Regions from separate parts of the Undibacterium sp. RuRC25W genome, predicted to be linked through region 2. Evidence: predicted binding sites of a transcription regulator. Region 2 holds the regulator's gene; the other holds the start of a gene.

Region 1 (11,616 bases), on a different contig from region 2:
TTTGACGCGATCGATTTCGTCTTTACTTGGCGGATTATTTTTGAAATCTTCTATTCCAGCTAGTAATGCGTCTTTGGCGGCGTCGATAGATTCGCCTTTTTTGACCGCCGCACCGATGATTACCAGACCTGGCGCAACTCTACCCACTTCGGTCGCAAAGATCTGCACCACTTTGCCGGTCTCAACTAATTGCTTATGCAGGCGACCATGTGGGGCATTGGTCAGAATATCGCTAGCAAAACTCATGGCGTCGCGGTCGGTATGTAGATTGGCTGGGACTTTGTAGGCAATCATGACAAGTTGGATATCACCAGCACGACGGACCATGAAGCTACGTTCGCCATCTTGGGTCGGCTCGACGGTCCAGAACTGGGGCAGGGTACGCTTTGGCTTGGCGATTTTGCCAAAGGAGTTGCTGATCCATTGCACTACTTTAGCTTGATCAAACTTACCAGCAACCAATAGGACGGTGTTATCTGGCTGATAGTATTGATGATAAAACGCTTGTAGGTTATCTATTTTGACGTTTTCGATATCGCTGCGGTTACCGATGGTGGCGTTGCCGTAGTTATGCCAGTCGTAGGCAACACTTTGTAAGCGCTTCATGAGTACACTGCCGGGTGAGTTTTCGCCGCGTTCGAACTCGTTACGCACTACCGTCATTTCGGTATCGAGATCTTTGCGGGCGACATTCGAGTTCACCATACGGTCAGCTTCCATCTCCAGCGCCCATTGCAGGTTGCTGTCGTCGGCTTGAAATAACTCATAATAATTGGTGCGGTCGAGCGAGGTCGTACCGTTCATGCGCATACCGCGTTTATTGAATTCTTCGGTAATTTTTTGATGTTTTGGCGTCCCTTTGAACATCATGTGCTCGAGTAAATGTGCCATGCCTGTTTCGCCATAATTTTCTTGGCGTGAGCCGACCAGATAGGTCACATTGACGGTGACCGTGGGTTTGGTCGTGTCCGGCATCAATAACACACGCAGGCCATTTGGTAGGCGGTATTCTGTGATCCCCTCGACGCTAGTTACTTGTGTCATCCCTTTGGGTAAGCTGTCCGAGAACGCCGCTGGCGCGGTAAAAAACAGAGCGCCGCCAATAACTAACGCACGCAACACGGGTTTAAGCGTGACGGCTAGCGCTGAACGGCGAACAGAAGGTGATGACATAGTGATCCTGACAATGATGGTAACAAGTTAAAATATACTGGGGGGAGTATTTATTTTCCCCCTTGTATTCACAATGAGAATTGGTCGATTTAAATGAGTATCTGGGGGAGTATCTTAAAATAGTTACAATTTACTGACCATAAAACTCTGGCTGCCCGTCCAGCTCTCGCCGGGGGCCAAGGCGATCGGTCGCATGATCGCTGCCGCCTCTACGCAGAGCATGCGCAGATAGCCGTCGTCTTCCATATCCGCAAGTTTGACAGCGCCAGCCGGTCCTGGGTTCCATATCACCGCATCGGCAAAGCCCGTTGTGTTGATGTGCAGATGTTGACGCGTCTGTTGCAGACATAACTGGTTAGGGACGTTGGCATAAATGCGATCGGTTTCACCCAGGATTTGCAGCAGTTCAGCCGTTTCGGGACAACGATCTGCACCGGTGAGACTATCGCGATAATGCGTCCCTTGTAACCCGCGCAGACGTGCTTCATGCACATCGTCGACGGCCAAATAGGTATGCAATGCCGAGGTAAAGTGAAAGCCGGTATCGCCAGCATTGCTGACGGTGAGTGCGATTTGCAAGGTATTGTCGAGGACACTGACGGCAAGTTCAGCGTTGAACACGTAAGGCCAGATCGTCAGACGGGCGATGTTTTCTTTTAAGCTAAATACCGCCTGCGCTGCACCATCGTCGGCGTAACCTTGCTGGTCTAATTTCCATGGTGCGGTACGTGCAAAGCCATGTTTGGGCAGCGTTCCTAAGCCCGCAAACTGTGGAAAAATCACCGGAACACCACCGCGAATCGCCACACCTTCGCGGAACTCGGATTGGTTGCTTAAAAATAGTTGTTCAGTGCCGTTTGCCGGTATCCACGAACATACATGAGCACCTTGATGGCAAATACTAACAGTCGCTCCATCGCGCGCAGTCAGAGTCAAAAAATCCATGAAATCGCATCCCGTTCACATCAGTTAAAGGAAGGCCTATTCTATGTCAGCTCTGGCTGTTTGTTAGTATTTTTTGCAATGTTACTTGCGGGGCTGGTATGGCATTGTCGTAGGATGGGCTGCCATCCTTTGCTTGTCATCCCTGTGAAGGCAGGGACCCGATGGCCTACCCCCACGAAGAGCCATCGAATCAATTAAAAAAGTAGCTGTATGCATGCACAAGCATACGCCACAGCGCCCCCGCTACTGCCGCAATTCTGCCTTAATCATATCTGCTGCCTTCTCGCCAATCATCATCGTTGGTGCATTGGTATTGCCACCGATCAGCGTTGGCATGATGGAGGCATCGACGACGCGTAATCCTTGAACGCCAATGACTTTGAGCGTTGGATCAACAACCGCCATGGCATCGACCCCCATTTTGCAGGTGCCAATCGGATGATAGACGGTATCGCTGGTGGCGCGAATCACAGCGCGGATCTCGTCGTCGGTATGGACATCCGCCGTCTGAAAATCGCTGCTACGGATACTGGTCAATGCCGGCGCGTCCATAATCTTGCGGGTCAGCTTGAAGCCTTTGACCATCGTATCCATATCTTCAGGATGTTCCAGGAAGCGCGGATTGATCAACGGTGCTGCCAATGGATCAGGGCTTGCCAAGGTCACCTCACCGATGCTCTTAGGGCGTAACAAACACATATGGCATGAAAAGCCATGACCCAAGTGCAGTTTGCGCGCATGGTCATCGAGCATCGCCATGACAAAATGGAGCTGGATATCTGGTGCGGCGAGAGAGGAATCGGTTTTTAAAAAGCCACCGCCTTCAGCTCCATTGGAGGTCAGCATCCCACGACGTTGGGTCTGATAACGACGGAATTCACGCAGCATCCTGATACTGCCGCCAGGAGAGACACCCAGCAGGTCTAGACTCTTTGCGCGGTATTTAAAGACAAAATCGGGATGATCTTGTAAGTTCTGACCGACACCCGGCAGGTGGTGGACGACCGGAATACCCATCGTTTGCAAGGCCGAGGCGTCACCGACACCGGACAACATCAATAACTGCGGACTCTGGAAGGCGCCTGCAGCCAATATAATTTCACGGCCTGCACGCAGGGTTTTCTGCTGACCGTTTTGTAGCATCTGCACGCCCACCGCACGCTTACCTTCAAAGATGATTTTTGTGACCTGACAACCGGTTTCAACACGCAAATTTGTCCGCTTGCCCATGTGTGGGCGCAGGTAGCCGCGGGCGGCGGTCCAGCGTTCGCCTTGGTATTGTGTAACCTGATAGATACCGACACCTTCTTGTTCGGCACCATTAAAATCGGTATTGATAGGAAAGCCCGCCTGTTTGGCGGCCTCGATATAGCGTTCCTGAATGGGATTATCGGTACGCAACTCACTCACGCGCAGAGGACCGTTTTGTCCATGATAGTGACCCGCGTGGGTTTCATTATTCTCGGAATGCTTGAAGTAGGGCAGAACATCCTCATACGACCAACCCGTGTTACCTAAGGCTGCCCATTGATCATAGTCGCTCCGGTGACCACGGATGTAGACCATGGCGTTGAGCCCTGATGAGCCACCGAGCATTTTGCCGCGCGGCTGGTAACCGAGTCTCCCGTTCAGACCTAGCTGTGGCACGGTATCAAATGCCCAGTTATTGAGCTTGGTGGGTAACATCGCGACCACCCCAATGGGGGTATTGACCACCCAGCTATCGCCAGTACCGCCAGCCTCAAGGACGGTGACACTGATACTGGGATCTTCAGTCAGGCGTCCAGCGATGGCGCATCCGCCTGCGCCTCCGCCAACTACAATGTAGTCGCTGATTTGGTTCATATTGTCTCCATTTTTTTTGATTGAGGATGGTCGTTCTTGAGCCACGCCATCTGATTTTTTTGCTGCACTGCAGTGTTGCTGCTTTTCGTTTTACCCTGTACGGTAATGCCAAGAACTTATGTTATTGAATGACAAGCATGGATTGATATTAGTACGCTCGTTCACATAAAGTAAGGACATTTGCTGCCATGTTGTGCCTGTCTGACAGTATTGATAGATGCCCCCAGAAATCAGCCGAATGAAAAAATGACCCATTCCCGTTTTGATTCAATTGCGTCGCTGTTGTCGGTGCAAGATGCGATTTTCCCGGCGCACCCGTTCAGTGGTCTGCTGGCGATAGCGCGTGAACAGAATTGGCGTCTGACAGATCTTTTTCCCGCATTTGCAGAGAGCTGCATTGAGTTCGGCGCAAATTCTCACAATACCCGTATCAGCTATGTGCAAGCGCGCGAAGGTCTGCTGCGGGCACGCCAGATCGGCGGCGACGAACTTTGTCTGTGGTCGGGCGCGCGCAAGTCTCTCCCGCAACTGGGACAGATGGCCATTGGCATGGCTGCACAACCCACCTTATTAAAAGCCTTGCAATTTGGATTGGAGTTCCAGTTGATTGCTGGGTCGATGGTGCATCTACAATTTGTCATGGGGACGCCCTATTCAGCGCTGGTCGCGCATTCCTTATTTGATGATATCGAGTTACAGGATTTTCTGGCTGTTGATCATCTACTGACTGCCGTAAATGCAGCACGTCAATTGGGTGGTGCACACTTTCGTCTACATCAGGTCGAGTTACGGGGGCAGAATCCACTCAAACGAGCGCTGTTTGAACAGGTATTTGGCTGTCCTGTGGTGATCGGCGCGGACACGAACCGTCTTCTGATTCCTAACGAGGTGTTAGACCTTCGCTTATCAACACCGGATGCACATGCTGTCCACGCTGCTCATAACGCCTGCGAGCAAGAACTCGCTGCCGTTGGCGTGCTGGGCCGGCAAAGCCTACTACGTACGCTGGTCAGTCAGCAGTGTGAATTGCATACGGTAGAAGAAATGTCTGCAGCGCTGGGCATCAGTCCGCGATCGTTGCAGCGCTTGTTGGTACGCGAAGGAACGTCGTATTTTCAGGTCACTGAAACCGTACGTCTGGATCGGGCTAAGCGTCTATTACTGACGACGCTCAGTCTGGAGAATATCGCGGAACAGCTTGGATACTCTGATGCCAGGAGCTTTCGCCGGGCATTTAATCGGTGGACCAATTGTAGCCCCGCTGATTACCGCCTCAAAGTGACGGCAGCGCCTTGACCAGATTAAGCTGGTAGTGACGGGGTTGCCGTGTGTTCTGATGATGGCATCCCCAGCCTTGGTAGGATTCTGGGGATGCTTAACTTTAATTAATGCTGAGAGGCAATCTGATTAAAAAAATCGTACACGCCTTGCTCGCTCATACGACGGGCATTTGATAGTTCGCCGCCTTTGGAGGCAAACAAAACGGTATTGTCAGGTGTTAATACCACTGCTGCGGGAATCCCTTTTTTGATCGGATTACCGTAACTCGCCGCGAGATCGAGATTTTTATCAAACTGACCAACATTGACTTTGACCACGACAAATTTGCTTGCGATCATTGCCGCGCTTTGACCTTGCATGGATTTGTTTAATTCTAGGCAATCTTTACACCAGTTCGCACCAAAGATCACCAGTACATCCTTGTTGCCCGATTTGGCTTGCACCAACGCTTTCGTGACATTGGCTTGCGCATCGGCAGTTTCATCGTAGGGATGCAACAAGTCCGCGTGGGCGGCGCTAATACTCAGACTCAGACCCAGACCCAGACTCAGGGCAAGGCCAGCAAGTGAACGAAGAATTTTTTTCATGATTCGTATCAAAAGAAAATAATATTGAAATAGTGACTTAATTTTAGTGCTTTGTCATTGTTATCAAAACAGACCGACAATATTGCTGTGCGATCGCGGACACACCAGCCAAGATATGCGGTTTGGTTATCTTAGCAGGCATAAATAATTGCATTTATATCGTCAATAAACTGATTATTTATACAGTATTTTATATAAAATCAGCTAAAATAGTTCTCTCAGAGTTAGATTTTCAGCTCATTTGACCAAGATTAGCCATCGTGTTGCTGGCGCTGGGCTTTAGTTCATCTGCTTTTTCTGTTTATTTACTTTTATCATGGCATCAACACAGACCAGACGCATTGCCCATTTGGATATGGATGCGTTTTATGCCTCCGTTGAACTGTTGAAATACCCCGAACTGCGTGGTCAGCCGGTGCTCATCGGTGGCGGTTCCTCGCATCAACCTGTGACACAAGCAGATGGAACGCGCGTCTTTTCTAGGCTCAAGGACTACGTGGGGCGGGGCGTTGCAACCACATCCACCTATGAAGCTCGCGCGCTCGGTGTCAGCTCCGCAATGGGAATTATGAAAGCGGCACGTGTCGCCCCTGAGATGTATTTACTACCCACCGATTTTGAGTCTTATCGGTATTACTCAACCACTTTTAAAGACGCAGTATCGAGAATTGCTCCCACGATTGAAAATCGCGGTATTGATGAGATTTACATCGATCTAACCGACCACCGTGAGGATACGCTGAGTCTAGCAAGTCGATTGAAAAACGCTGTTTTTGAATCGACGGGCTTGCGGTGCTCAATCTGTGTCGCACCAAACAAATTATTGGCAAAAATCGGATCAGATTTAGAAAAACCGGATGGCCTGACCATCTTGTCGATGGCAGATGTTGAGACGCGTATCTGGCCTTTATCCGTCAAAAAGGTGAACGGTATCGGTCCTAAGTCTGCAGAGCGTCTTGCTGCGCTAGGCATTGCCACCGTTGGCGAGCTTGCGAATGTAGATCCAAGTCTGTTACAGGATCATTTTGGCAGTAATTATGCGGGGTGGCTCTACAACGCTGCGCGCGGCATCGATCATCGTGAGGTAGTCACGCATTCAGAACCGAAAGTGATTAGCCGTGAAGTCACGTTTGAACACGATTTACACGCCATCACAGATAGAGAAACATTAACTGATATTTTTACTGGTCTTTGCCATCGACTGGCAGCGGATTTAAAGAGAAAAGGATATCGGTGTGCGACAGTCGGGATCAAAATTCGTTATCACGATTTCCACATTTCTACGCGGGATATGACACTTCCTGTGGCCACCGCTGACCCCGTCGTCATTCGTAAAGCCGCAGGGGAATGTCTGCGCCGAATTCCTCTTGAACATAAATTTCGCCTATTAGGTGTGAGAGCAGGTGCGTTGTTCAAGGAGAATGACCCCATTCATCAGCGACAAGGTCGTCAGGGTGTTTTATTTAGTGAGCCGTAAAAAGAGGAGACCTGCGGCACGCTGTGGTGAAGCACTTTTCGTCGTTTCAGCGATTTAACGACCGGCAGCGCCAGCAACACCTGCAACACCCACTTGCTGAAGTTGTGCAAAGTATTGGTTTTCGAATTGTTTGAGCTTGATGGAACTGAGTCCTGCATTAAAAGCTTGTTGTAATCGTAAGCCTTTTGCATTGCGTTGGAAACAAATGTGCATCGTGAAGTTCGTTAATTCTTTTGGATGAAACATGATATTGAGCTTATTTTTATCCAGACTATTGTCACTGATCAGTAACTGACGTAGGACATTTTTATCGATAACAATGGCATCAACCCGGCCAGCCAGTAATTTTCTGACATTACTGATATCAGAGGGGGCGCTATCTGTGGTCAGCACATGCTGCTTGACGAGCATGTCGAATCCTTCGCCATTTGCATATTCATGGACCACGCCAATGGTATAGGCGTGCAGATCGGTTAAGTTATGCCAATCAAACTGTTTATTTTTTAAATAAGCAAAGCCCACGGTGCTATTGCCTAAAGAATGCGAAAAATAGCAACTTTTCTCTCTTTCTTTCAGATAGAAAGCGGGGAAATATCCAGCGAAATTTTTTTCTTCTAATCCCGCCTGAACCGCACGACTCCAAGGGAAATACGCAATAGTCACCGGCAACTGACTTTCTTTTGCACCGGCTTTGACAACTGCAGCGATGAGGCCTTCTCCTGGCAGTGAATGACTGACGTAAGGAGGCCACTCAAGGGACGCAAGATGTAAATTGTCGTGTTCAGCCGAACATGCCGGCGCACCATAGGCAATCACCAACATCATTAGCAGGAGGCAGAAAACGCGCATTATTTTTCAACGTGAACGACGACAAACGAGTTTAGCGCATGTATTTGCTTCTGAGGTTCTCAAGTAGGCCTGATTGTTGTACTTTTTCAAACGATGCACGAATTTTTTGTATTAAAGCCGGATCGCTCTGCTTATTCATTGCAAAGTAGTAGCTGCTTTTGCCATCCAGTAGCAGAACGGGTTGTAATTCAGAGGGGTACCTGTGCAGGCTTTTCATCTGAAACGCCATGCTCCAGTCTTGAGAAACGATTAGATCGGTGCGGCCTAACAAAAATTTTTTGATGTTTGACTCCGCGGTAGGTGCAAAGTCAACAGCCTCTTCAGGGATGGCGGATTCTTTCAGAAAGTCTTTCGTCGATGCCATTTCACGCACAAGACCTACCTTATATTTGGTGCTGTCAGCGATTGATTTAACCTCAATGTCACGTCGATTTTTCAGTTTATATAAATAGATTTGCCGTGAACTGATTGGACCTATCCATTCAAACAAGTCTTCGCGCTCAGGTGTTCGGGTCGTAGAAAACAGCAAAGTATTGGGTTGGGTTAATGCCATCTGGTAGGCGCGAGCCCATGGCAAAACGGAAATGGTCGCTTTGATATTGGCTTTTTTTAATACCGCTTCGAGGACATCGGTGGAGTAACCCGTGGCGACGCCGTTGACTTCAAAATTAAGGGGTGGCAGATTTTCTGTGACGACAGTCAACTCAGCCGCCGCCGAGCTAGCTGAAAGCAAACACATGCCGATGAACACAACACGACGTGGCAGCAGAAAGTGAAGAGGATAAAAGCGCATAGGCAAATTTTACATTCGGAGAATGAAGCGAATGTGACAGCAACTTCACTTTTTTTAATGTCAATGAAGGTGTGATGTGCAGCATGTTCGGCTTATATTAAAGCATTTTGGACTTTTATATTTTAGCTTTTGCATTCGCAGAGTCATCATAAAAAAAAGCCCCTCAGATTTTCATCGAGGGGCAGGCTTGAGTAACATTAACAAAAATGATTTATCCTTGAATCAAGTAACGGCGACTCTATTTAAAATCCCCACCAAACACACGGGTCAGTTTTTCATAGGACAGATATTTTTGTAGTACGGCTTTCAAGTCTGCAACACTGACAGCCGAAATCTTTTTCTCGGTTTCTGTATCATGTTGCATGGTTAGATCAAGGAACAGGTTTGCGGCCAGTTCCTGCGCGAGCAGGTTGTCCTGACTACGCTCAAGCTGACGCTCTTGCAAGTAGCTTTTTTTGCCATCTTCCAATTCTGCTGCCGTGAAACCCTCCTTGACTGCACGGTTGATTTCTTCGCGCATGCCAGTTTCTAATTTTTCACGATTTTGTGGTGCATAAATCGCGTAAGCAGAGAAACTGCCAACTTCATCCAGATACGATGCAGAATAAGAAGAGCCGCCACCATAACTGATGCCATCTTTCTGACGAATGCGATTAAAGATTCGTGAATTGACGTTACCACCGAGGAGATAATTTGCCATCACCAGCGCAGCATAATCTGGGTTCTGTGCACTGGTTGGCAGGTTCATACTTGCGAAGAAAAACGCATTGGCCTTGTCTGGCGTCTGAATATGCACCTCTTTTGCTGGGGTCTGGTTGTAGACTTTATTGAGACGTTGGAAATCATGGTCTGATTTCCACGCACCGAATGCCGACTCTAATTGTGTTTTTACACTAGCAGGATCAAATTCACCCACAACAGCGATCTGGGCCTGACTATCTTTACTGTTTTGATTGATGCCGTAAAATTCTTTCCAGAACGCTTGTACGTCAGCCAATTTGACTGCTTTGAGCGCAGCGATTTTTTCAGCAATACTCTGATAGTGGCGCGGATCGTCAACAGGCCAGTTGTTATTCGCCGAGCGGACTGCATCGATGGCCAGTGCTTGTGGATCTTTACCGGATTCTTCTAACTGCGCGAGTTGCGCATTCACCACTTGCGTGAATTCATTGGCATTGAATGCTGGCTGGCGTAACGCATCACGGACTAATCCCACTACTTTAGGTAAATTATCGCGCACCGTTTCAACAGCAATGTTGACGTTGCCGGTACCGCCGGTGATCAACACTTTGGCTTTGAGCTTATCTAGTTCTTCGGTGAACGCTTGATGGCTGAGTTTTTCCGTACCACGACTCAGCATCGCAGCGGCTAGCTCAGGTGTCACACCTTTATTTTTGAGACTTTGCGCATCACCCAAATACAGATTCATTGCCATGACGACAGTATTGCCACGCGTGGTTTTTGGCAAGAGAGCGTATTTCAAGCGATTTCCGAGGGAACCAGTCTGGGTACGTTTGTCAATGTTGGCCGGTGAACTATCGAACACCTCGCCCTGTGCAATCGCGGCGCTCGGTGTAAAGGTCTTGAGTTCGGCAATGACATCTGCTTTTGCTGGCGCTGGAACGCGCTCAGGTTTTGCATCAGGAATAAAGCTACCCGTGGTGCGATTGCTGGTTTTAAACCAGGTCGTGGCGACACGTTGGACGTCGGCGACGGTCAGTGCGTTGACGCGATCTCGGAAGAGCAAAAATAAACGCCAGTCACCAGAAGCGATGTTGTCTGACAGCGCAACGGCAAATTTTTCAGGATCATTGAAGACTTGCGCGAGGTCAGAATTGAGCTTTGCTTTTGCTCGTGTTAATTCTTCTTCGGTGACTGGTTGTTGAGCAAAGCCTTCGATAATGCCAGTCATGATTTTCTTAGCATCAGCCGGATCCTGATCTGCACGTAAATTAGCACCGATCAGCAAAAATCCTGGCTCATCCAAGTTTGCTGCGTAAGGGAATATTTCAACGACTTTTTTCGCTTCAACCAAGGCTTTGTACAGACGACCATTTGGACTGTCTGCCAGAATCAGTGCGAGCGCCTCTGTCGCAGCGTAATCTGCATTGGCGGCAGGCATCGTGTGATACATCGCTACGACAGCTGGTGATTCGCCTACGCGGCGTACCGTGACATCACGTTCACCATCTTGTGCTGGATCGAGAGTGTAAGTGGGCTCAAGTACGCGTTTTGGACGCGGAATTTTGCCAAAATGTTGTGCGACTAATTTCAGCACCTGATGACTATCGAACGCGCCAGCCACGGTCAGGGTGGCATTATCTGGCTGATAATATTTACGCCAGAACGCTTGTAAATGTGGGATGTTGACATTCTCGACGTCGGTGCGTGCACCAATGGTGTCTTTACCATAGTTATGCCATTGGTAGGAACTGGCAATCACACGTTGCATCAGCATGCCAATAGCAGAGTTTTCATTTTTTTCCATCTCGTTTCTAACGACAGAAAATTCTGTTTTCAGATCGTCGCCCGAGATCCGAGAGTTGACCATGCGATCGGCTTCCATCGACAAGGCCCAGATCAGTGTTTCTGGCTTGGCAGCGAAGGTTTCATAATAGTTGGTGCGGTCATACGAGGTCGTGCCATTAAATTGCACGCCGCGTTGC
Region 2 (11,616 bases):
CGTTGGTACAAAGCTTTAGTACCAGTCAAACGTGCTGGCATGATTTTGCCGTTTTCTTGCACGAAATCTTTCAAAGTGTCGATATCTTTGTAATCAACTTTTTCTACATGTGCTGCTGTGAAGCGGCAGAATTTTTTGCGTTTGAACAAAGGATTTTGTTGTTGACGCTTTTGCTTCAATTTGCTTTTATCAAATTTTTTACCGAATGCCATGTCAGGCTCCTAATCTAGTAAATGTGTCCCGATTTCATTAACGTGAAACACGAGACTTTTGCTGTTGCGATTTCTGCGGGCTAAAAATCCAGTGAATTCAATTTCGACATCTAACGGCAAGTCATGAAATGCTCTTGAAATATTCCCAGCTGCCTGGGCATTCATCTCTAACTCAACTATTCGTTCAATGTTAGCTTCATGCTGCAACGACCTATGCATCAATACTGCTGCTGCAATCGGCACTCCAGCTGGCGTATATCGCAATGCTGACTTCTCAATAATGCGCGCCACAAGCTTTAATTGGTTCACTCTTTTTTAGACGACCTTCTTCAAATCAAAATTAAGCAGCTGGTGCTTCGACGCGTTGTGCTTTCGCTGCGTCTTCTTTCTGAACTGCTTTCATCATTGGAGATGGAGCTGTTTCAGCTTTTTTCATTTTGACTGTCAGGTGACGCAGAACGGCATCATTGAATTTGAATGCTGTTTCCAGCTCAAGCAATGTTTCTGCATCGCACTCAATGTTTAAGCAAACATAGTGTGCTTTAGCCAATTTTTGAATCATGTAAGCCAATTGACGACGGCCCCAATCTTCGACGCGATGAACCTGACCACCACGTGCAACAACGCTAGCTTTGTAACGTTCGATCATTGCAGGAACTTGCTCGCTTTGATCGGGATGTACGATAAATACGATTTCATAATGACGCATATATTCTCCTTGTGGACAATAAAATAGCCTGCCTCGGCGTCAAGACGAGTGCAGGAAGAGGAAAGCCGATGATAATAACCCACTTTCTCATTTTATTCAATTACTACAAGCACCTAGATGACCAAAGACGGCAAAAAAGTAATATTTTAAAAATTTCCTTGCACATCCAGCTGCACTGTATAAAAATACAGACTGTCTATACATACAGCGCTATTTTCGGCGCCGCTCGCTTATGCTGAAGCTCACCACACGTCAAGAACAAATCTTAAATCTGATCAAAGATGCCATACAAAACACAGGCTTCCCTCCAACGAGGGCGGAGATTGCGACAGAATTAGGGTTTCGATCCACAAACGCAGCAGAGGAACACCTTCAGGCCCTCGCGCGTAAAGGGGTGATCGAAATTGCCGCTGGCACATCGCGCGGCATCAGGCTATTGGAGTCTGAGTTATCAAGCCATATTACCGGCTCAACTTTTAATCCACCCCATCCAGCCAGCGTTCAACTCAACATTCCATTGATTGGTCGGGTTGCCGCAGGCTCCCCAATTCTCGCCAGCGAACATATTGAGGCGAGCTACCAGGTCGACCCCGCTTTATTTTCTGCCAAGCCAGACTTCTTACTAAAAGTGCGCGGCATGTCAATGCGCGACGCGGGCATCCTAGATGGTGACTTGCTCGCAGTAAAGAAAACTGATAGCGCACGCAATGGACAGATCGTTGTCGCCCGTCTTGGTGATGACGTTACCGTTAAGCGCTATAAAAAAACGGGCAATCACATTGAGCTCATCGCCGAAAATCCTGATTACTCGACGATCAAGGTGGACGACCAAGATGCGGACTTTTATCTCGAAGGTCTTGCTGTAGGGCTAATGAGAAACTGGGTGTAAGCCCATCAACACAGCCCCCCCCCTCACCTCAATACCCCTCTTGAAATACAGAGAAAAAATCGTCCCCCCCAAAACAATCATTTAGTCCGATGAACTGATAAAAAAAAGCCCGAACTATCGGGCTTTTTTCACAGCATGACGGACTCTCTGACTTAATGCTTTACGACAGTCAAATCAACCGCAGGATCAACAGGTGCAGCAGCAACAGGAACTTCAGGCTCAACCAAAGGCTCTGGCTGACGCTCCAACGCAATCTCAAGTACTTTATCAATCCAGCGCACAGGAACAATTTCCAACTTGTTTTTGACGTTATCTGGAATTTCCGCCAGATCTTTTGCATTTTCCTCAGGAATCAGAACAGTCTTAATCCCACCGCGATGAGCAGCGAGCAACTTCTCTTTCAATCCACCGATCGGCAACACTTCACCGCGGAGCGTAATCTCACCAGTCATCGCCACATCAGCACGGACTGGAATACCCGTAAATACAGAAACTAAGGCAGTCGTCATCGCAATACCAGCAGACGGACCATCTTTCGGCGTCGCCCCTTCAGGTACGTGAATGTGAATATCACTCTTCTCAAACACATCAGCTTTAATACCAAGACGCTTAGCACGACTACGCACCACAGTTCTCGCTGCCTCAATGGATTCCTTCATCACGTCGCCCAGTGTTCCCGTACGGATCACTCCGCCTTTGCCAGGCATTGCTACCGCCTCGATGGTCAAGAGGTCACCACCAACTTCCGTCCAAGCCAAACCAACGACCTGGCCGATTTGATTTTCTTTGACAGCAACACCAAAGTCATAGCGACGTACGCCTAGGTATTTATCAAGATTCTTCGACGTGATTGTCGCTTTTTTCTCATTCTTCTTGAGCAAAAGCATTTTCACGACTTTACGGCAAATTTTGGAGATTTCGCGCTCAAGTGAACGGACACCCGCCTCTCTCGTGTAATAACGAATGATGTCGCGGATAGCACTTTCAGCCACGGTAATTTCGGACTCTTGCAAACCGTTATTCTTGATTTGCTTTTGCAATAAGTAACGTTGCGCAATACTTGTTTTTTCATCCTCGGTATAGCCGGACAAACGAATCACTTCCATACGATCCAACAAAGCAGCTGGAATATTGTAGGAGTTGGAAGTCGCAACAAACATCACATCCGACAAATCAAAATCCACTTCGATGTAATGATCAGAGAACGTATGGTTTTGTTCGGGATCAAGCACCTCAAGCAATGCTGACGACGGATCGCCGCGGAAGTCGGCACCCATTTTATCCACTTCGTCCAACAAGAACAGTGGATTGCGAACACCAACTTTCGCCAAGCTCTGCAAAATTTTACCTGGCATGGAACCGATATAAGTACGACGATGACCGCGAATCTCTGCCTCATCACGCACACCACCCAAGGCCATACGCACAAACTTACGGTTTGTTGCACGGGCAATGGATTGACCGAGTGAGGTTTTACCCACACCAGGAGGCCCAACCAAGCACAAAATTGGCGCCTTGAGCTTGTCTACACGCTGTTGAACTGCAAGATACTCAAGAATGCGCTCTTTCACCTTATCTAAGCCATAGTGCTCATCTTCAAGCACCTTTTCAGCATTCGTCAGGTCATTATTGACTTTGGATTTTTTCTTCCAAGGCAAACTTACGATCGTGTCGATATAATTTCTCACCACGGTCGCTTCTGCAGACATTGGGGACATCATTTTCAGCTTTTTAAGCTCATTGAGCGCCTTGTCACGAGCTTCTTTAGGCATTTTGGCTGCGATGATCTTTTTCTCAAGCTCATCAATATCCGCCCCCTCTTCACCCTCGCCTAATTCTTTCTGAATTGCCTTCACTTGCTCATTGAGGTAGTACTCGCGTTGAGATTTTTCCATCTGACGCTTCACGCGCCCGCGGATGCGTTTCTCTACCTGCAAAATATCCAACTCACCTTCAAGCTGACCGAGCAAATGCTCAAGACGCTTAGCGACACTGAAGATTTCCAAGATGACTTGTTTTTGCTCGAGCTTGAGTGGCAAGTGCGCAGCGATTGTATCCGCCAGGCGACCAGCGTCATCGATACCCGACAGTGATGCAAGAATTTCTGGAGGAATCTTTTTGTTTAACTTCACATATTGATCGAACTGCTGAACGATCGCTCGGCGCATCGCTTCCACTTCAGAGTCATCCTCTTCCACAGCTGCAACGGGCGTCAAATCCGCAGTAAAGTGAGATTCTGAATCATGGATCTTATGAATACGGGCACGTTGCGCCCCTTCCACCAAGACTTTGACCGTGCCATCTGGCAACTTCAACATTTGCAAGATGTTAGCGACGCAGCCAATTTCATAAATATCATCAGCCGACGGTTCATCTTTTGCTGCTGCTTTTTGAGCAGCGAGCATAATACTTTTTCCTTGATCCATTGCTGCTTCCAAGGCCTTAATTGACTTTGGACGTCCGACAAACAGCGGAATAACCATATGGGGGAATACAACCACATCACGCAACGGCAGCAGAGGCAGTTGGATTTGCTCGGAATTCAGAGTAGTCGTCATGGCGCACCTTTCGTAAATACTAGTTGTTAATGTTGGCGCACAAGGCTAAAACACAAGCCCATCATTAAAAAAAACAATAAAAAAAAGCCACTCAGAGTGTATCTCCGGGTAGCTTTGCGATTGAAGCTGTGAATTATTTGTCTTTATTTTACTGCGATTCAAAAAAAATCACACAATACCTATAAAAAAAAGGGGACAAATCCCCTTTTTCCAACGACGCATTGCAAAAGCAATAGGGCTTATGCGCCCGATACTTTTGGCTGATCTTGGTAAATCAACAAAGGCTTAGCGCCGCTTATGATGGTCCCCTCATCAATGACAACCTTCTCAACATTTTGATGACTTGGCAAGTCATACATCACATCAAGCAGCGCATGTTCAAGGATAGAACGCAGGCCACGGGCACCTGTTTTACGCGCAATCGCCTTTTTCGCAATCGCTTGCAATGCAGCAGGACGAATTTCTAGCTCAGTGCCTTCCATTTCAAGCAATTTTGCATATTGCTTGATGAGTGCATTTTTTGGCTCAACAAGAATCTGAATTAACGCAGCTTCGTCCAACTCATTCAACGTCGCGATCACTGGCAAACGACCGACCAACTCTGGAATCAGACCAAATTTAATCAAATCCTGCGGCTCCGCATCCTGCATGACTTCACTAGCGCTTTTCTCAGTCTGACTCTTCACGCTCGCTGAAAACCCGATACTACTTTTCTCGGAACGATCTGCGATAATCTTGGCCAAGCCATCAAACGCGCCGCCGCAGATAAACATGATGTTTGTCGTGTCAATTTGTATGAAGTCCTGATTTGGATGCTTGCGGCCACCTTGTGGAGGCACAGACGCCATCGTACCCTCAACGAGTTTCAACAACGCTTGCTGAACACCTTCTCCAGAAACATCGCGGGTAATTGAAGGATTATCAGATTTACGTGAAATCTTGTCGATCTCATCGATATAAACAATCCCTTTTTGCGCGCGCTCAACTTCATAATTGCAGTTTTGCAGCAACTTTTGAATAATGTTTTCAACGTCCTCACCAACATAACCAGCCTCAGTTAATGTTGTAGCATCGGCAATTACAAACGGCACATTGAGCATTCTAGCCAGTGTTTGCGCAAGTAAAGTTTTACCCGAACCCGTCGGTCCAACCAGCAAGATATTACTCTTGGCCAATTCGACATCATCTTTTTTACCCAAATGCTTCAAGCGCTTGTAGTGGTTATACACCGCCACCGAAAGAATGCGCTTTGCATTCACCTGACCAATCACATACTGATCAAGCAGGTCAGTAATTTCTTGCGGAGTAGGCAGTTCAGTTTTTGCGCTGGCAATATTATCGATTTCAGACACTTCATCACGAATAATGTCATTGCACAAGTCGATACATTCGTCGCATATAAAGACCGAAGGCCCAGCAATCAGTTTTTTAACCTCATGTTGACTCTTGCCACAGAATGAGCAATAGAGCAGCTTTTCACCACTGGAGGATTTTTTATCGGGCATAGTACGAATATGAAAAAAACAAAATTAATTAGGTAGGAATTAAAAGCATATTACCCGCAAAAACAGTTTTCGTCATTGCGTGCTCTCAGTTTGCACTATATTCCAAGATCTATAATACTGAATAAAAAAACGCCCGACCTTTTTAGGAGCGGGCGTTCATCCGATTCTGAACGTTTAAGCGCGATGAGTCAGCACCTTATCAATCAAACCATACTCAACTGCAGCGTCAGCTGACATAAAATTATCGCGATCAGTATCTTTTGCTATCTGATCAAGGCTCCGCCCTGTCTTTTCAGCCAGAATTCCATTTAGACGTTCACGCAAATACAAAATTTCACGCGCTTGAATCTCAATATCTGATGCCTGACCTTGTGCGCCACCCAAAGGCTGGTGGATCATGACACGTGAGTTTGGCAACGAGAAACGCTTACCTTTTGCACCCGACGCCAACAAAAACGCTCCCATAGATGCAGCCATGCCAGTACACAATGTCGATACATCTGGCTTGATAAACTGCATCGTGTCATAAATTGCCATACCAGCAGAAACTGAGCCACCAGGGGAATTAATGTACAAAGAAATATCTTTGTCTGGATTTTCGCTCTCTAAAAACAGCAACTGAGCGACGACCAAATTGGCAGTCTGATCATTAACGGGGCCAACCAAGAAAATCACACGCTCTTTAAGCAGACGGGAATAGATATCGTAAGAACGTTCTCCGCGCCCACTCTGCTCTACCACCATAGGCACCATGCCCAGCATATTAGTATCCAACGCCGAATTACGGATGATGCCTGTCATGTGTTTTCCTTTTTTCAAACTTACGCTTGTGCGTTGTTACCCATTAACTCGTCAAATGGCAGAACTTTGTCTGACACTTTTGCCTTACCTAACACATAGTTAACGACGTTTTCTTCTAAAACAAGGGCTTCAACCTCTGCCAGACGATTACGATCACTATAGTAGTATTTTACTACTTGTTGAGGATCTTCGTAACTTTGAGCAAAATCTTCAACTTGCGCTTTGATTTGATCAGCAGTTGCTTGCAGGTTATTAGCTTTTACCAACTCAGCAAGGATCAAACCAAGACGTACGCGACGCTCAGCTTGCGCAGCAAAAAGTTCAGTTGGGAATGGAACGTCTTTCACATTCATTCCGCGCTGTGCCATATCTTGGCGTGTCATTTCAGCCAAACGTTCACCGTCCTGAGCAACGAGTGTCTTTGGAACATCGAATACGACCGCTTTTACCAATGCGTCCATGACGCTTTCTTTAGTTTTAGCTTTAACGCGACCTTTTACTTCACGTTCGAGGTTTTCTTTGATGTCACCACGCATTTTAACCAGATCACCATCTTCAACGCCGAGCATCTTTGCGAACTCGGCATCGACTTCAGGCAAATGCGCCCACTCTAACTTAGTCAATGTGATTGTGAATTCAGCTGTTTTGCCAGCAACGTCTTTACCATGGTAGTCTTCTGGGAATGCCAATGGAAATGTTTTAGATTCGCCAGCTTTGAGACCAATTGTTGCAGCCTCAAATTCAGGCAACATACGACCTTCGCCCAATACAAAAGCAAAACCTTCTGCTTTACCGCCAGCAAACTCAACGCCATCAATCTTACCAACGAAATCAACGGTTGCACGATCACCACTTTGAGCAGTCTGATCTGCACCACCATTGCCGTGCGCACCCTCTTCACCTTTAACGTGGAAGTGTACGCGCTGCTTACGCAGGATATCGATTGTTTTGTCGATTTCAACGTCAGAGACTTCAGACTTCACCTGCTCAACTTCAGCAGCAGACAAATCGCCAACAACGATCTCTGGATAGACTTCAAAAGTAGCATTAAAAGCCAATGTACCTTCAGCAACACCTTCTGCTGTACTTGGCTCAATGCTTGGATAACCAGCAACGCGCAGGCTATTTTCGTTAGCCGCAGCAGCAAATGCCTGACCAACTTTGTCGTTCAACACTTCGTTTTCGACTTGATAGCCGTGTTGCGCAGCAACCATCTTCATTGGCACTTTGCCTGGGCGGAAGCCAGGAGCTTTTGCTGTACGTGCACGCACCTTCAAACGCTTTTCAACCTCTGATTTCACATCAGCGATTGGAAAGGAAATCGTGAGGCGGCGCTCCAATTTATCTAAAGTTTCGACTGCAGTTGCCATGAAAATCGTCCAAATAGTAAAAATTCTGTGGTGCGAGAAGGGGGACTCGAACCCCCACACCATTGCTGGCGTCAGGACCTAAACCTGGTGCGTCTACCAATTTCGCCATCCTCGCGGGATGAGTAAGTACATACCGGAACACATCCGACACGACCGTCACAAAAGCAAAGGGCGACCCGAACATCTATCGTCGCCCAAAACTTATGTATGTGGCATTACAACTCCAGCCCGATATTCTACTGGATTTTGAATCGGTATGCCTTATTTTTTTTATGCTTTTAGAAAAATACTCAAAAATTTTCCTAAATCAATCTTTTAAGTTCATTTTTATATATCAACGGCACGATATGGTACCTCGCAACGACCGTGACTACAATCAAATCACGGTCGCTATCTCACCGATTTACCACGAACTACATTGCACGAGCTACATTGGCAGCGATGTCGTCGCTTGTGAGTTCGACTTACGAACCTTAAACCACGCCGCGTACAAGGCTGGCAAAAACAACAACGTCAATCCGGTTGCGATGATCAAACCACCCATAATCGCGACCGCCATTGGCCCCCAAAAGACAGAACGGGACAAAGGAATCATTGCTAGCACCGCAGCTGCAGCGGTTAATATGATTGGACGGAATCGCCTTACAGCAGACTCAATGACCGCCGTCCAAGGATCAACCCCCGCTTCAATATCGTGCTCAATCTGGTCAATCAAAATAACAGAATTACGAATGATCATCCCGAAAAGTGCAATCACCCCCAATTGAGCAACAAAACCAAACGGGCGCTGCAAGATGAGTAATGCCATCGCCGCCCCAGCCACACCCAAAGGCCCAGTCAAAAATACCAGTAACGCACGTGAAAAGCTATGCAGTTGCAACATCAGGAGTGTGAAAATAATGAAAACGACCAACGGCACATTTGCGGCAATTGAATCCTGCGCTTTTCCACTATCTGCTGCAGCACCTGCCAATTCAACTTTGTAGCCTGGCGGTAACGCCGCAATGATCGATGATAATTTTGGCATAATCTGACTCGATACCGTTGGACCTTGAATGCCATCAATAACATCTGATTGCACGGTAATTGCCCACTCACGCCCGTAACGCCACACCACACCTGGCTCCCAGACAAGTTTAATTGTTGCCAATTGGGACAACGGCACAGATTTCCCACTGGCAGTCGGCATATTGGCATTACCAAGCGCTTCAATTGTCGAGCGCTCATCAATCGGCTGACGCACCACCATATCAATTAATTTATTGCCGTCACGGAACTGCCCTACTGTTGTACCAGTTAGAATCGTATTCGCTGCTCGCATTACTGATTGCGAAGTCACACCCAACGCGCGCAATTTATCCTGATCGAGGTCAATGCGCACGACTTTCATAGACTCATTCCAGTTGTCGTTGACGCCTAACGTATTAGGATTAGCTCGCATCACCTCCTTCACCCGATCGGCAATTCCACGCACACCATTCACCTCCAGACCAGTAACACGGAACTGCACTGGATAGGGAACCGGCGGCCCATTTGGCAACAGTTTCACCCGACCACGCACCTCTGGAAAATCCGCTTTGAATAGTTGTGCAATTTTTAACCGGAGCACCTCCCTTGCCTTCAAATCTTTTGCGAGTACAACGATCTGCGTCACATTCGTTTGCGGCAAAATCTGGTCCAGCGGCAAATAGAACCGAGGGCTACCATTACCAACATAACTCGTGTAACTCTCCACCCCATCCTGCTTTTTTATAAAGGCTTCAAATTTTTTTGCTTGCGCCTCGGTTGCACTAAACGAAGATCCCTCCGGCAACCACATTTCAACCATCAACTCAGGCCGACTGGAGTCAGGAAAAAATTGCTGCTCAATAAATTTAAATCCAAACACACCTAGACCAAAAATAATCAAGGTAATGACAATGGTCGTCTTACGCCACTCCACACACCACGAGACCAATGCCCGGAATCGACTATAAAACGGTGAATCAAACAACTCATGCGCCTCTCCACCTAAGGAGTGCGGCTTAACCTTCAACAATAAAAATCCAAGATAAGGAGTGAACAAGACTGCAGCAAACCAAGAGATCAACAATGCAAGTGCATTGACAGAAAACATGGAAAACGTATATTCACCCGCAGCTGATTTCGCTAAACCAATCGGCAAAAATCCTGCCGCGGTAATCAGTGTTCCCGTCAACATTGGCATGGCTGTTGAGGTATAGGCGAAGGTGGCAGCATCAAAACGCGAAAAACCTTCCTCCATTTTTCGCACCATCATCTCAACCGCAATAATGGCATCATCTACCAGCAAACCAAGAGCGATAATCAGCGCTCCGAGCGAGATTTTATGTAAGTCGATGTCAAACATCCGCATAAACAGGAAGGTAATTGCCAACACCAAAGGAATCGTCAAACCCACCACCAACCCAGGCCAAACATCGAGACGAAACGGTTTAGTATGCAAGCCAAGCGCAAGGAAGCTGACCGCAAGAACAATGACAACGGCCTCGATTAAGGTGTGAATAAATTCACCGACGGAAGCTTTCACCGCATCGGGTTGATTGGTGACCTGCTCAAGCTGTATACCAACGGGTAACTTCTGCTTGATAACAGCAATCGTTGACTGTAAGTTTTTACCCATTGCAACGATATTGCCACCTTTCTCCATGGAGATACCAAGTCCGACAACCTCTTTGCCGTTAAAACGCATTTTATCCTTCGGCGGATTTTGGTATTCACGCTTAACGGTCGCAAAATCACCCAAACGGAAAGTGGTACCGTTCGCACGCAACTGCAGGTTTTCGAGATCCCTCACCTTCAACAAGGCCCCGGAAACCCTTACTTGCAAATCAGCCGAAGACGTTGTTAATTTACCTGTACCTTCGATTCCATTTTGCGAATTAATCTGCGAAACAATCACATCAAAAGAGATGCCTAATTGCGAGAACTTTTTTTGCGAGAATTCGATATTGATCTTTTCGTCCTGAACACCGAACAATTCAACCTTTGATACCGTAGGAATCCTCAGAAATTGCTGACGAACAAAGTCAGCGTATTCCCTGACCTGCTCATAGGTGAAACCATCCCCGGATAGGGCAAAAATGGAACCATATGTATCGCCAAATTCATCATTAAATATTGGGCCAATAACACCTGGTGGCAACGTACTACTCATGTCACCAATTTTCTTACGAACCTGATACCACGCTTGCTGCACCTCTTTTGGCGGGGTCGATTCCCTCAACTCTAGCGTAATCAATGTCTCTCCGGGCTTTGAATAGCTTCGAATTTTGTCGATGTAGGGTGTTTCCTGAAGTTTCTTTTCCAGTTTATCAGTGACCTGATCCGCCATTTGCAATGCAGTTGCCCCAGGCCAAATTGCCTTAACAACCATCGCCCGGAAAGTGAATGGCGGATCCTCATCCTGCCCCAAGTTACCGTAGCTAAAGATCCCACCCAATAGCAAAGCCACCATCAGGTATCGCGTCAATGGGATATGCTCCAGCGCCCACTTCGATAAGTTAAATCCACCAGATTTTCCGCTCATTTAACGTCTCCAGTCGCCGATGGCT

What was found. The regulator LexA, encoded in region 2, represses DNA repair genes until DNA is damaged. The targets are predictions, from matches to a motif close to ACTGTATNNNNATACAGT.
Region 1: dinB (DNA polymerase IV) is a predicted target of LexA. The motif match lies at 6,001-6,018, and genes of this name have one in related genera.

Annotation. Positions count from the first base shown of each region.
Region 1 is NZ_JBMPPD010000022.1:2,214-13,829, reverse strand. It holds gene ACO0KV_RS11330 (M16 family metallopeptidase) at 1-1,173, opposite strand, end outside; gene ACO0KV_RS11325 (D-hexose-6-phosphate mutarotase) at 1,297-2,118, opposite strand; gene ACO0KV_RS11320 (GMC family oxidoreductase) at 2,362-3,963, opposite strand; gene ACO0KV_RS11315 (helix-turn-helix domain-containing protein) at 4,210-5,259, shown strand; gene ACO0KV_RS11310 (thioredoxin family protein) at 5,349-5,831, opposite strand; gene dinB (DNA polymerase IV) at 6,148-7,308, shown strand; gene ACO0KV_RS11300 (substrate-binding periplasmic protein) at 7,363-8,157, opposite strand; gene ACO0KV_RS11295 (substrate-binding periplasmic protein) at 8,189-8,950, opposite strand; gene ACO0KV_RS11290 (M16 family metallopeptidase) at 9,189-11,616, opposite strand, start outside.
Region 2 is NZ_JBMPPD010000041.1:23,048-34,663, reverse strand. It holds gene rpsR (30S ribosomal protein S18) at 1-212, opposite strand, end outside; gene priB (primosomal replication protein N) at 222-521, opposite strand; gene rpsF (30S ribosomal protein S6) at 553-921, opposite strand; gene lexA (transcriptional repressor LexA) at 1,154-1,810, shown strand; gene lon (endopeptidase La) at 1,963-4,368, opposite strand; gene clpX (ATP-dependent Clp protease ATP-binding subunit ClpX) at 4,608-5,873, opposite strand; gene clpP (ATP-dependent Clp endopeptidase proteolytic subunit ClpP) at 6,048-6,674, opposite strand; gene tig (trigger factor) at 6,695-8,044, opposite strand; tRNA gene ACO0KV_RS16150 (tRNA-Leu) at 8,073-8,159, opposite strand; gene ACO0KV_RS16145 (efflux RND transporter permease subunit) at 8,472-11,591, opposite strand; gene ACO0KV_RS16140 (efflux RND transporter periplasmic adaptor subunit) at 11,588-11,616, opposite strand, start outside.